2 regions of the Serratia sp. Res13-Sevr-LER1-36-b genome follow, and region 2 is predicted to be linked to the other one. Evidence: predicted binding sites of a transcription regulator. Region 2 holds the regulator's gene; the other holds the start of a gene.
The links. The regulator PurR, encoded in region 2, represses purine synthesis genes. The targets are predictions, from matches to a motif close to CANGCAAACGTTTGCNTG.
Positions count from the first base shown of each region.

Region 1 (7,316 bases), on a different contig from region 2:
TGCTCCATGATGCCACCGATCAGCACGCGCTCGCCGTCACAGATAGCATCCACATCCACTTCTACCGCGTCGTCCAGGAAGCGGTCCAGCAGCACTGGCGCATCGTTGGATACGCTGACCGCGTTCTGGAAGTAACGACGCAGGTCGATGTCGTCGTAAACGATCTCCATCGCACGGCCACCCAGTACGTAGGAGGGGCGCACCACCAGCGGATAACCGATGCCGGCCGCTTTCTCAACCGCCTGCTCGATGGTTGCCACGGTGGCGTTGGCCGGCTGCTTCAGGCCCAAGCGGTTAACCGCCTGCTGGAAACGTTCACGGTCTTCGGCACGGTCAATCGCATCAGGGCTGGTGCCAATAATCGGCACGCCTGCCGCTTCCAACTCACGCGCCAGTTTCAACGGGGTTTGCCCGCCATACTGCACGATCACGCCTTTTGGCTTCTCGATACGGACGATTTCCAGCACGTCTTCCAGCGTCACCGGTTCGAAGTACAAGCGATCCGAGGTGTCGTAGTCGGTAGAGACGGTTTCCGGGTTGCAGTTGACCATGATGGTCTCGTAGCCGTCTTCGCGCAGCGCCAGCGAGGCGTGTACGCAGCAATAGTCGAACTCGATGCCCTGGCCGATACGGTTCGGGCCACCGCCCAGGATCATGATTTTCGGACGATCGTTGGTCGGGTTGGATTCACACTCGTCTTCATAGGTGGAATACATGTAGGCGGTGTCGGTCGCAAACTCTGCCGCACAGGTGTCCACACGCTTGTAGACCGGGTGCATGTTGAAGCTGTGGCGCAGCTTGCGGATTTCGCTTTCCGCAACGCCAGCCAGCTTGGCCAGGCGCGCATCGGCAAAGCCTTTACGCTTGAGCGTACGCAGGAAATCAGCGTTCAGGCCGTTGATGCCCGCTTCGGCAACCTGCTCTTCCAGACGCACCAGCTCTTCAATCTGCACCAGGAACCAGCGGTCGATATTGGTCAGGTTGAACACGCCATCGACGGACAGACCGGCGCGGAAAGCATCGGCGATATACCAAATGCGATCGGAACCCGCATCCTTCAGCTCACGGCGGATCTTGGTCAAGGCTTCCGGATCGTCCAGGCTCACTTTCGGATCGAACCCGGTCGCGCCCACTTCCAGGCCGCGCAGCGCTTTCTGCAATGACTCCTGCTGAGTGCGGCCAATCGCCATCACTTCGCCGACCGACTTCATCTGGGTGGTCAGGCGATCGTTGGCACCGGCAAACTTCTCGAAGTTGAAGCGCGGGATCTTGGTGACGACATAGTCGATGGACGGCTCAAAGGAGGCTGGCGTACGGCCACCGGTGATGTCATTCATCAGCTCATCGAGGGTGTAACCCACCGCCAGCTTGGCGGCGATCTTGGCAATCGGGAAGCCAGTCGCTTTCGAGGCCAGCGCCGATGAACGGGATACGCGTGGGTTCATTTCAATCACGATCAGGCGGCCAGTTTTCGGGTTCACCGAGAACTGCACGTTGGAGCCGCCGGTTTCCACCCCGATCTCACGCAGCACCGCCATCGAGGCGTTACGCATGATTTGGTATTCTTTGTCGGTCAGCGTTTGCGCTGGAGCCACCGTGATGGAGTCACCGGTATGGATACCCATAGCATCGATGTTTTCGATCGAGCAGACGATGATGCAGTTGTCATTCTTATCGCGCACCACCTCCATCTCGTACTCTTTCCAGCCGATCAGCGATTCGTCAATCAGCAGCTCTTTGGTCGGGGACAGATCCAGACCGCGCTCGCAGATCTCTTCAAACTCTTCGCGGTTATAGGCGATGCCGCCACCGGTGCCGCCCATGGTGAATGACGGGCGGATAATGCATGGGAAGCCCACATCAGCGGCCACCGCCAACGCTTCTTCCATATTATGGGCGATGCCGGAACGCGCCGTGTCCAGGCCAATTTTCTTCATGGCGATATCGAAACGGCGGCGGTCTTCGGCTTTGTCGATGGCATCGGCGGTAGCGCCGATCATGGTGACGCCAAACTCGGCCAGTACGCCCTGACGTTCCAACTCCAACGCACAGTTCAGCGCGGTTTGCCCACCCATGGTTGGCAGCACTGCATCCGGGCGCTCTTTCTCGATGATTTTACGCACCACTTCCCAGTGGATCGGCTCGATGTAGGTGGCATCGGCCATTTCCGGGTCGGTCATGATGGTGGCCGGGTTCGAGTTGACCAGTACGACGCGATAACCTTCTTCACGCAGCGCCTTACACGCCTGGGCACCAGAGTAGTCAAATTCACACGCCTGGCCGATAACGATCGGGCCAGCGCCGAGGATCAGGATGCTTTTTATATCTGTACGTTTTGGCATGGCTTTTCTGGCTCCTGATTATTTGGCGTTGGTACGGTAAGTCTCAATCAGTTCGATAAAGTGATCGAACAGCGGCGCGGCATCGTGCGGGCCTGGGCTGGCTTCTGGGTGGCCCTGGAAGCTGAACGCGGCTTTATCGGTACGATGGATGCCCTGCACCGTGTGGTCGAACAGGGATTTATGCGTGACCCGCAATGTGTTCGGCAGATTATTTTCATCGACGGCAAAGCCGTGGTTCTGCGCGGTGATCATCACGGTATTGTTATCCAGATCCTTCACCGGGTGGTTACCGCCGTGGTGGCCAAGCTTCATCTTCATGGTTTTGGCACCGCTGGCCAGCGCCAACAGTTGGTGGCCCAGGCAGATACCAAATACCGGGATATCGGTTTCCAGGAAACGTTTGATGGCGGTGATGGCGTAATCGCAAGGCTCCGGGTCACCAGGGCCGTTGGACAGGAAGATGCCGTCCGGATTCATTTTCAGCACCTCTTCCGCAGGGGTTTGCGCTGGCACCACGGTGAGGCGGCAGCCGCGATCCACCAGCATACGCAGGATATTACGCTTGGCGCCGTAATCGTAGGCCACTACATGGTAAGGCAGTTCGCCCGCAGGTTTAGCCTCCGGCAAATCGCCTTCCAGCGTCCAGCTCCCCTGTTGCCAGGCGTAAGCTTCTTTGGTGGTGACCTCTTTTGCCAGGTCCATGCCTTTCAGGCCAGGGAAAGCCTTGGCTTTTTGCAGCGCCAGATCGGCATCGGTGAGGTCGCCCGCGATGATGCAGCCGTTCTGTGCGCCTTTCTCACGCAGCAGACGAGTCAGCTTGCGGGTATCGATATCGGCAATCGCCACAATATTATGACGCTTGAGGTAATCGGCCAGGCCCATTTCGTTGCGGTAGTTGCTGGCAATCAGGGGCAGGTCGCGGATGACAAGGCCTTGAGCATGAACAGCGGAGGATTCTGCGTCGGAATCATTGGTGCCGACATTGCCGATATGAGGATAAGTAAGAGTAACGATCTGGCGGGAGTAGGAAGGATCAGTGAGGATTTCTTGATAACCGGTCATCGAGGTATTGAAGACCACTTCCCCCACTGCCGTACCTTCTGCCCCGATGGCCCGACCGTGGAATTGGGTTCCGTCTTCCAGAACCAATAGCGCTGACTTAATCAAAACACCCTCCGAGGAATAATCAATCACAATATTTGCATATTAATTCAGATTTCACGCCCTAAATCAATGCAAAAACCGCCCTCAAGGCCAATTTTTGGCAAATTGGGCGCATTTTAATGATGAGCGTCCCGCTTGTCTAGATAAAGCGCCATTTTTTTCATTATTTTTGCAGCCTTCAGGGTTTAAAGGGGGTCACAGGCACAAAAACACCAGCAAACTTGACCGGGTAAACGGTTGCGAGACACAGTGACAGAAAAAATGGCTTAAAACAGCTTAAATCTGCGTAGGGAGCAATAAAGATGACGGAAAAAACAGGAATAAGACTAGATAACATATAAAAACAATAGCTACATCATTAAAAATGATCTTAACCATCATTTTCAATGTTAAAAAAAAGGACAATAAAATTATTGTCCGATTATCATATCATTATGATCAACACAACCACATCACGATGGTGTTCATTAAAATTATAACTGGTCTAAACCGAGCACATCACGCATATCAAACAGCCCATTATGCTGGTTTGATATCCATGACGCGGCACGCACCGCGCCATTGGCAAACGTCATCCGGCTTGAGGCTTTATGGGTAATTTCTACCCGCTCGCCAATATCGGCAAACATGGCGGTATGTTCACCCACAATATCCCCGGCACGAATGGTGGCAAAGCCGATGCTCTTTGGATCGCGCTCGCCGGTATAGCCCACGCGCTCGTAAACCGCGCACTCTTTCAGATCGCGTCCCAAGGCACCGGCAATCGCCTCGCCCATAGCTAACGCCGTTCCTGAAGGAGCATCTACCTTGTGGCGGTGGTGAGCTTCCACAATTTCGATATCGGTATAATCGCCCATTACCTTGGCCGCTTTCTCCAGCAGCTTGAGCACCACGTTGACGCCCACGCTGAAGTTGGCGGCAAACACGATGCCAATCTGCTGTGCCGCGGCCTGGATCGCCGCTTTACCTGCATCATCAAAACCGGTGGTGCCGATCACCATGGCTTTGCCGTGGGCCACGCAAAACGCCAGATGAGCCAGGGTGCCTTCCGGGCGGGTGAAGTCGATCAGGATATCGAAATCGTTGACAACCTTTTCCAGGTTATCGCTGACGGTGACACCCAATGCACCAACGCCAGCCAGTTCACCGGCATCTGTGCCAACCAGGCTAGACCCCGGACGCTCCAGTGCCGCCCCCAATACCACGCCCTGTGCCTGCTGCACGGCCTGGATCAATTGGCGCCCCATGCGGCCACCGGAACCCGCAATCGCGATGCGGATTTGTGAATCAGTCATACTTCGCTCTCTTTTATGGTCAAAAGCCACTCCTCGGCTATGGGTTCAGGGTAACTTCCCTACCCTATCACTACCAGAGGATTTGCTTACGGATTAGAAAATTATGATATGCCCGGTATGTTATCAGTAACGCTGTCAATTGATTAACAATTACCCGATTAGCGTCAACCGTCTGGTGCTACATAATCATGCACTATTTATGCATTACGATGAATGGCGATAAAGTCGATTTTTGCTCATTCTGCACGCTAAAGGACGAGCTTAATACTGCAACACATAAAGCCCAAGGCAGGTGGGAGACATACAGGTTAGCCGACTGTTGAGCGCATGGATGCCCGATTCGAGCCCCAGGGACGGGTTCTTCATTATGGCTCCCACCTGTTACACGATTAATTACAGCGAGTTAAAACGCAAAACGGGAAGCCAAGGCTTCCCGTTACTTAATGATATTGGCAACGATCAGTCGATCTGCTTGATATCCATGCGCAGTTCTTTCGGTACTTCAAACACGATGTTCTCTTCGCGGCCGCTGAGCTCCTGCACGTCTTTGCCGCCCAATGCTTTCAAGCGGCTGATGACGTCCTGAACCAGCACGTCCGGCGCAGAGGCTCCGGCGGTGACGCCAATGTTGCTGGCGTCTTTCAACCAGGATTCCTGAATGTCCGCCGCCGAGTCGATCAGATAGGCTGGTTTACCCACACGCTGGGCAAGTTCCGCCAGGCGGTTGGAGTTGGACGAGTTCTTCGACCCCACCACCAGCACCACGTCGGCATCACCTGCCAAGCTGCGCACCGCTTCCTGACGGTTGGTGGTGGCATAGCAGATATCGTCCTTGCGCGGCCCGATAATATCCGGGAAGCGCTTACGCAACGCATCGATCACATCGGAGGTATCATCCACCGATAAGGTCGTCTGGGTCATAAAGCACAGGTTATGCTCGTTCTTCACCTGCAATTGCCAGACATCTTCCGGCGACTCAACCAGGTACATGCCCCCCTCAGGGTTACTGTACTGGCCCATGGTGCCTTCCACTTCCGGATGCCCGGCATGGCCAATCAGGATCGCTTCGGTGCCCTTACGGCTGGCCCGAGCCACTTCCATATGCACCTTGGTCACCAATGGGCAGGTGGCATCAAACAGCATGGTCAGATCGCGGGCCTTAGCTTCGGCCCGAACAGCCTGCGACACACCGTGGGCAGAGAAGATCAGGATTGAGCCGTCCGGCACTTCCGCGATCTCTTCGATAAATACCGCACCACGCTCGCGCAGGCTTTCGACCACATAGCGGTTATGCACCACTTCGTGACGCACGTAAATCGGCGCACCATAAATCTCCAGCGCACGTTCTACGATGCTGATCGCACGATCGACCCCGGCGCAGAAGCCACGCGGGTTAGCCAGCAATATTTGCATGCGCTTCCTCCTGCTGCGGGTCGATCTCCAGCACTTCGATATCGAAGGTCACCGGATGCCCCGCCAACGGATGGTTGAAATCAACGGTGATCGAATCTTCCGCCACTTCACGCACCACACCAGGCATTTCACTGCCGTCGATGGCGGTAAACAGCATGATGGTGCCAACATCCGGCACGCCGGTTTCGTTAAAATCGCGGCGTGAGAAGAACTGGATCAGATCCGGGTTCTCCGCACCGAACGCGGCTTCCGGTTGCAGGGTAAACGCACATTTGTCCCCTGCCCGCAGGCCGATCAGCTGCTGTTCCAGCGGAGCAGACAGGCTGCCATCGCCCAGGCGGAACAGCGCTGGTTTGCCGTTACCCTGGGTTGATTCCGCGGTCGTTCCATCTGCCAGTTTCAGCGTGAAATGCACCAGCACTGCGCTGTTGCCGTTAACCTGAGCCGTCATATCACTTACCTTCGCTGTTGACGCTTTTCTTCGCCGGCAAGAACCCTTCCAGCACGATCATGGCGGCACCGACGCAGATAAAGCTGTCCGCCAGATTGAAGGTCGGGTAATGCCAGTTGCCGATATAAAAGTCGATGAAATCGACCACAAAGCCATGCCACAGACGATCAAACAGGTTGCCGAGCGCACCGCCGATAATAAAGGCATAGGCGATATTGTTCAGCTTCTGCTGGGCACTGCTGCGATACATCATCACCAGCAGCACCACCACGATGGCGACCGCAATACCGGCAAAGAACCAGCGCTGCCAGCCACCGTGATCCGCCAGGAAACTGAACGCCGCACCGTAGTTACGGGCGTAGTACAGGTTGATAGACGGGAACAACGGCTGGGTCTGGCCCAGCACGAAGTTACTCAGGATCCACTGTTTGCTGAAAAAATCCAGCGCCAGCACCACCACTACCAGCCATAGCCAGCGCAAGCCGGTCGAACTTATCGGTCTACTCATCAGGCGCTTGATCTCAGGCAAAGTTACGTTTTTCGCCGTCACCGGCTACGTTGGTCACACAGCGGCCGCAGAGTTCTGCATGCTCCGCCACCTGGCCGACATCGGTGGTGTAATGCCAGCAGCGCGGGCACTTCTCACCATCC
Region 1 is NZ_JADACK010000020.1:299,976-307,291, forward strand. Features, by position in the region: gene carB (carbamoyl-phosphate synthase large subunit) at 1-2,342, opposite strand, end outside; gene carA (glutamine-hydrolyzing carbamoyl-phosphate synthase small subunit) at 2,361-3,509, opposite strand; gene dapB (4-hydroxy-tetrahydrodipicolinate reductase) at 3,980-4,801, opposite strand; gene ispH (4-hydroxy-3-methylbut-2-enyl diphosphate reductase) at 5,261-6,214, opposite strand; gene fkpB (FKBP-type peptidyl-prolyl cis-trans isomerase) at 6,195-6,665, opposite strand; gene lspA (signal peptidase II) at 6,667-7,173, opposite strand; gene ileS (isoleucine--tRNA ligase) at 7,187-7,316, opposite strand, start outside.
Region 1: a site for PurR is predicted at 3,733-3,750, ahead of carA (glutamine-hydrolyzing carbamoyl-phosphate synthase small subunit). Genes of this name have one in related genera too.

Region 2 (7,316 bases):
GGAACGCTCCTGCGCAGGCATTAAGGTAATAACTGAACATCCTTTCAAAACGTTCGGAATAGCGCGATGCCAGCAGTGGCCAGCTCTGTTTGAAACGTTCATACCAGGCCATCAGGGTGCGATCGTAATCTGCGCCGATATTATGCCAATCTTCCATGACGAAACGGCCTTCGCTGGCCTGGGCAATATGTTTCACCGACGGCAGACAGCCGTTGGGGAAGATATATTTATTGATCCACGGATCAACGTTCATATCGGTCTCGTTGGAACCAATGGTATGCAACAGGAAAATGCCATCGGGTTTTAAATTACGTTCCACTACCTCGAAATAGGTTCGGTAGTTCTTCGGCCCAACGTGTTCGAACATGCCGACTGAGACGATGCGGTCAAACTGCTGGTGGAGATCGCGGTAGTCCTGCAGTAGAATTTCCACGTCCAGACCGGCACAGCGCTCTTGCGCCATTTTCTGCTGTTCTGCGGAGATGGTGACCCCCACCATGGAAACGCCGTAGTGCTTGGCCGCATACGTAGACAGGCCGCCCCAGCCACAGCCGATATCCAATACCCGCATACCAGGCCGCAGGTGCAGTTTTTCGCAAATTAGCCGTAGCTTGGCCTCTTGCGCTTCTTCCAACGTCGTGGCCTGTTGCCAATAGCCGCAGGAATATTGCATATAGGGATCCAGCATCTGGGTAAACAAATCGTTACCCAGGTCGTAATGCTCCTTGCCAACGATCCAGGCGCGTTTTTGGGATTGCAGATTGGTCAGGCGGGCGGCGGCAATACGCAAGATATCCTTCAGGTGGTGGGGCAGTTTCTTTTCCAGGCCAGCTGCGACAACCCGCTGAAAAAATATGTCCAGCCGTTCGCACTCCCACCAACCGTCCATATAGCTTTCGCCCAGCCCCAGAGAGCCGTCTTGCAGTACGCGTTTAAAGAAATTGGGATTATTGATCTGAATATCGAAAGGGCGTGAACCATTGATTTCAATACCGGCCATGCTAAGCATTTCATGAGCGATACGATACCAATGGTTATCCTGGATGCTCAGATCTTCTATACACGATGAACTCATAGCTTCTCCATCACCTTCTTCTGACTTATGATCCTGCAGAATTTAATGTAGCCAATTTCTACAGGGACATACGTATACCTACGGTAAAAATTCACCGTGGTGTCTGAAATTCGACTTGAACAGAGGAAATTTAAGAGACTCCCTGCGTCAAAGGACGCGGGTAAATGCAACCTTAAATAAAGTGTGATGCCATCCACGTACGCAGCAGTTGCTGCAATAAGAGCTTAGTATAACTGTTATTCTAAAAGGTCGTTTTTGAGTATAGGCTTGCCGAGGCGTAGACTCAACTGCAAATCGCGCTCGGCAAGAATTTTCATTAAGTGACTATTTACAGAGATAATTATGACACGGAGTCGACACGCTCCTGCCGTGTTACCTGCGTTTCATCCGTTCCTTTCCCACGCTGCATCAGATAGCCCAAGGCTGCTAAAAATACGGTAGCAACCATTACGGTAACCGTGGCTAACAGCGGTTGGGCGATAAATGCCGAAACCAACAGGCTGGCGATAAAACATAATCCCAGCTGTAGCGTGTTTTGCAGCGCAGCGGCTTTGCCGCTGTTGTTGGGGAAGGGCATCAACGCATTGGCCACTAAAATAGGATAGCTGGCACCGTTAACTAATGCCATAAAGCAGAACGGGATCAACAGTGTGGTCAACGTCGGTTCGCTCAGGGTGGCAATCAGATACAGTGCTACCATGCTGATGCCATAAGCTACCAGCAGCCATGGCAACAAGGTTTTGCCAGAAATGCGATTTAAGGCGCTACGGCAGCTGTAACCCCCCAATAAGAAAGCCAGCGTTTGTGGCACATAGCTTAGGCCAATATCGTTAGGGCTATACCCCATATCGCCGAGGATAAAGGGTGAGCCCGTCAGCCAGGCGAAGAAGCCGGCAGAACAGGCGGCAAAAACCATCACGTTGCCGCTGAAGACCGGGGATTTCAAGATCTGCATAAAGCCAAGGCTGGGCTTTTTATCGGCGGAAGGTACCAGTCTGCTACGGTCTTTCAGCAGTAAGGTGGGGATCAGCAGCAGGGCGGTAATCCCCAACAGCACGGCGAAGATGGCCCGCCATCCCATATGGTTGAGCAACCAGGCGCCTAGCAGCGGGGCCAGCGCCGGAGAGAGTGCGACCAGCGGCATAATGGAGGCGAAAACGCGGTTGGCTTTGCCATCGCGGTAACGATCAACCACGATCGCCTGCCAGGTGACGGCGGCGGAACACACGCCAATGGCTTGGATAAAGCGCAGTGACCACAGTTGTGCCACGTTTTCGACCCACAGCATACCTAGACAGCCGACGGCGAACAGTGCCAGGCCAATCAATAACACGGGCTTACGGCCAATGCGGTCAGACAGCGGCCCCCACAGCAACTGGGCGAAGGCAAAGCCTGCCAGGAAGATACTCAGGCTGGCGCTGATCGCCCCAGCGGAGATTTGCAGATCCTGCTGCATGGCCCCAAAGGCGGGCAGGTACATATCGGTAGCCAGATAGCCCAACATACTTAGGCCGGCCAGGTAGAACATAAATCCAAAATTTCGCATTGCTATTTCTCGTTAAAATTATGTTGTCGCAGGTTTTGAAGCGCCGGCAAGTGTATACGGCTGGATCTCTGCTTGTGAAACGGTAATATTTGCAAGGTGCTGTTAAAAAATTTGAAGGCAAAGTTATGTGGTCTGAATATTCACTCGATGTGGTAGATGCGGTGGCGCGAACCGGTAGTTTCAGCGCAGCGGCGCAGGAATTGCATCGCGTTCCCTCGGCGGTGAGCTATACGGTGCGCCAACTGGAGCAATGGCTGGCGGTGCCGCTGTTTGAACGCCGTCACCGCGATGTGGAACTCACGCCAGCGGGGGCGCTGTTTGTTAAAGAAGCACGGGTTGTTATCAAAAAAATGCTCGATACCCGACGACAGTGTCAGCAGGTGGCCAACGGTTGGCGCGGGCAATTGCGGATTGCGGTCGATCTGATCGTCAAACCTCAGCGCAGCCGCCAACTGGTGCTGGATTTTTATCGCCATTTCCCCGACGTAGAACTGATAGTGCAGCCTGAAGTATTCAACGGCGTGTGGGATGCACTGGTCGATGGTCGCGCTGAGATGGCCATTGGTGCAACGCGGGCGGTGCCGGTCGGCGGCGGTTTTGCCTTTCGCGATATGGGTTTTATGAATTGGCTCTGCGTAGTACATGCTAAACATCCGCTCGCCGCCTTGCAAGGAAAGCTGCGCGACGATCAACTACGGCCTTATCCCTCGTTGCTGTTGGAGGATACTTCGCGCAATTTACCCAAGCGGGTGACCTGGTCGCTGGACAACCAGCGGCGGCTGACCGTGCCGGACTGGGTTTCGGCGGTAGATTGTTTGCGTGCCGGGCTGTGTGTGGGCATGGTGCCCGCGCATCGAGTATTGCCGTTGGTACAAAGTGGCGAACTGGTGGTGTTACCACTGCATGAGCCTTTCCCGCCCAGCGCCTGCTGCCTGACCTGGCAGCAAAACGCCCAGTCTCCGGCCATGGCCTGGCTGTTGGACTATCTTGGCGACAGCGAAACGCTGAATCAGGAATGGCTCAGTGAAGAGGGGCCGGGTGATTAATCGGGCGCGGCATATTGCGGCGCCCCTACGGAGAAATATGGGTTAAGAAATAGGACTTAGCGGCGGTAATCGACAAAAGGACCATCTGCCACGGAGCGACGCTCAATAAGTTTTGGATGCACTTCAATCACCTGCGACTCTTCACGCTTGCTGATGATGCGATCTAACAGCATGGTAAAGGCCATCTCGCCCAGGCGCTCTTTAGGCTGGTGAATGGTGGTCAGAGCGGGAGTGAAGTAGCGGGCATTACGCACGTTGTCGTAACCAATAACCGAGATATCCTGCGGTACACGCAACCCCAGCTCATCGGCGGCGCAAATCGCCCCCATGGCCATAATATCGCCGCCACAGAAAACGGCGGTTGGGCGATGCTTTTGCGACAGGATCTGATGCATGGCTTTGTAGCCAGATTCAGGCTCGAAATCCCCCTGCACGACCCATTCTTCGCGCACTTCGATGTTGGCTTCCTTCATGGCCTTCAGAAAGCCCTGGTGGCGACCTCCACCGGTATTACGCGCCAGTTGACCAGGAATGGCACCGATGTCCCGGTGGCCACGTTCGATCAGGTAGCGGCCTGCCAGGTAACCGCCCTCGAAGGCATTGTCGATAATGGTATCGGTGAAGTCTCCGCGCGCGGTACCCCAATCCATCACTACCATGGGAATATTACGGTAATCTTCCAGCATGCCCAGTAGCTGATCTGGATATTCTGAGCACATCACCAGCAGGCCATCGACGCGCTTTTGCGCCAACATCGCCAGATAGGCTTGCTGTTTATCCAGATTATTGTGCGAGTTACACAAGATCAGGGTATAGCCTTTGCTGTAACAGCTGTTTTCAACCGCTTCGATCACTTCGGCAAAATAGGGGGCCTCGCTCGAGGTGGCGAGCAAACCGATCGATTTGGTGTGATTGACCTTGAGACTGCGGGCTACGGCGCTGGGTGAATAGTGCAGCTCTTTGATGGCGGCCCAAACGGCCGTTTTGGTATCTTCGGCGACGAAACGCGTTTTATTGATAACGTGCGATACGGTAGTGGTAGAAACGCCAGCGCGTTTGGCCACATCTTTAATCGTTGCCATGTAAAAAATGACTCCTAAACCCACATGTTACAGCATGTAAGTATGATGTTAATCGTTTGCCTACGTAGATCCTTCCCCAGATAAGCGAAAACTGAGTTTTTAGTGCTGAAGTCGTAAATCGCTTGAACAGGGAGGGGCAGTTTATCGGTACGCAGTAGTGAACTGCGGATTTTGTCGCAAATTGAAGAAAAGTGGAAGAGCTAATCGGTAATTATCAGCGGGGAAATCAAAACAAGATTTTAATCACGGACTGTGGGAAAATGATTTGACGTATAAACTGTGTGGCTTATGCTCTGGAAAAGCCAATCTGAGAGGGAGTTGTATATGGATACCAATTTGAAGATGTCATTACTCACCACCGTGGGTGCTTTGGCAATGATTATTGCTTTCAGTTTTATTGCCGCATTGAACTGATCCGCAGCAGAAAAACAAAGGCGCAGCTTGATGCTGCGCCTTATTATTAGCTAGCCACCCGCCGTTAAGCCAGGTTTTCTGCCACGAACGCCCAGTTCACCAACGCCCAGAAGTTTTCCAGGTACTTTGGTCGCGCATTGCGGTAGTCGATATAGTAAGCATGTTCCCACACGTCAACGGTCAATAGCGGAACGTCTGCGCCGGTCAGCGGGGTTGCCGCATTCGAGGTGCTGACGATCGCCAGACTACCGTCCGCTTTTTTCACCAGCCAGGTCCAGCCCGCGCCGAAGTTTTTCACGGCGGCATCGGTGAACTGCTCTTTAAAGGCGGCGAAGGAGCCGAATGACTTATTGATGGCCTCTGCCACTGCGCCCGTTGGCTCGCCACCACCTTGCGGTGATAAGCAGTGCCAATAGAAGGTGTGGTTCCAGACCTGAGCGGCGTTGTTGAACACGCCGCCGGTGGAGGTCTTGACGATCTCGACCAGGGATTTGCCTTCGAACTCGCTGCCTTTCACCAGATTGTTCAGGTTAACCACATAGGTGTTATGGTGCTTGCCATAGTGGTATTCCAGCGTTTCTGCGGAAATGTGCGGTTCGAGAGCGTTTTTCTCATACGGTAATGCAGGTAATTCAAACGACATTGCTTTCTCCTTTTATAGACAATACGCCTCTCCGACGCTTTGGGCCGTGGGGCCGAGGGCGAAAAAACGCAATTGCACCACTTTTGTTATGGTTATTAATCTTAACAACTTTCCGAGCGAAAAGAACATCCAAAGTGTGCCAAGTGGCTGATTGATTAAAGTCGCAGCGGTTTTTGATTTTTGGGGGAGTAAGGCACGGCTGAGCAGCTGGCTCAGCCGTGCTAGGTCAACGAATGGTGGTCGGGGTCACTACGCGGCGGGCGCCAATGTAATGGTTCTGCCAATAGTCGTTATCCAACTGACTGATGCGAATTTCTTCACCGGTGCGCGGTGACTGGATGAACTTACCGTTACCAAGATAGACGCCAACGTGATCGGCGGTGCCACGGTTGTTGATGCGGAAGAACACCAGATCGCCTTTCTCCAGCTCATTACGTTTGATCGGCGCTGCATCACGCAGGTGGTACATTTCGTTGGCGGTACGCGGCATTTTGATTTTCACGACGTCTTTGTACGCGTAATAAATCAGCCCACTGCAGTCGAATCCTGTACCAGGTGAAGATCCACCCCAGCGGTAGGGTTTACCCATTTGCCCCATCAGCTTGGCCATGGCGGTTTGCTTGGCGTGCTGATAACGTTTTTTATGGGCGGCGGAAAGTTTCAACGGTTTTTCGCGGCCTGCCAGTTTTGCCGTAGCTTTGCCTTCTTCACGATGGCGACCATAGCCTTTTTTATAGCCTTTTTTAGGCGGAGTCACTTTGAGCTTGGCCGTTTTGGTTACCTGGCTTTTGGTTTTAACGCTGGTGGTTTTTTTGGCGGTCTTTAAGGTTGCTGGTTTGGTTTTTAGCGTTTTCGGAGGGGTGGCTGCCTTCACTTTTTTATTGGCTTTCTCCGCTTTCTTTTTCTTGCGGTCGTCTGGCCGTGCTTCATTAACGTGACTCTTGCGCTGCTCGGCAGAAACACGTGCCTGTGGCGCAGCGTGCGCCAAATTGAAGAAGAGCTGCGTAAATAGCAGCACAAAAAGTGTAATAATTAACCGCATATCGACGTTACCAACCTTGGCTCCGAAACAGAAATCGAATGAGTCACAGTATTCCCGAAATTCACCCTATAAAACAGCGTGGATCTCATAAATACTAATCCATATTGTGAGAAAACGTTAATGGCATTTTTATTGTTGCAAAATCAAACGCCTGGTGCCTAAAAAAACGACAAAGATCATGTGGTTGGCTTATTGCTCTCCGGGATTGAGCAGCGCAAATATAATAGTGAAACGTCCCGATTAAAAATGTTATTCTGGGGCCATGTTTTAACCGGTTCGTTGTGACGGCCGCTTTTGCTGAGGCAATCAGAGAATGTCCCTGCAAAAGATGGCGTTTTTTGGCACCGGTCCTGCCGCTACAATAGCCAGTGTGATGCATGTTGTAGCCATGATGTGGCTTGAGGAAGCAATAATGACGACGATTGAAAAAATTCAGCAGCAAATTTCTGCCAACCCGATCCTGCTGTA
Region 2 is NZ_JADACK010000005.1:723,009-730,324, forward strand. Features, by position in the region: gene cfa (cyclopropane fatty acyl phospholipid synthase) at 1-1,075, opposite strand, end outside; gene punC (purine nucleoside transporter PunC) at 1,416-2,621, opposite strand; gene punR (DNA-binding transcriptional activator PunR) at 2,747-3,667, shown strand; gene purR (HTH-type transcriptional repressor PurR) at 3,724-4,749, opposite strand; gene IMQ33_RS04425 (YnhF family membrane protein) at 5,074-5,163, shown strand; gene sodB (superoxide dismutase [Fe]) at 5,228-5,806, opposite strand; gene IMQ33_RS04435 (C40 family peptidase) at 6,033-6,848, opposite strand; gene IMQ33_RS04440 (Grx4 family monothiol glutaredoxin) at 7,258-7,316, shown strand, end outside.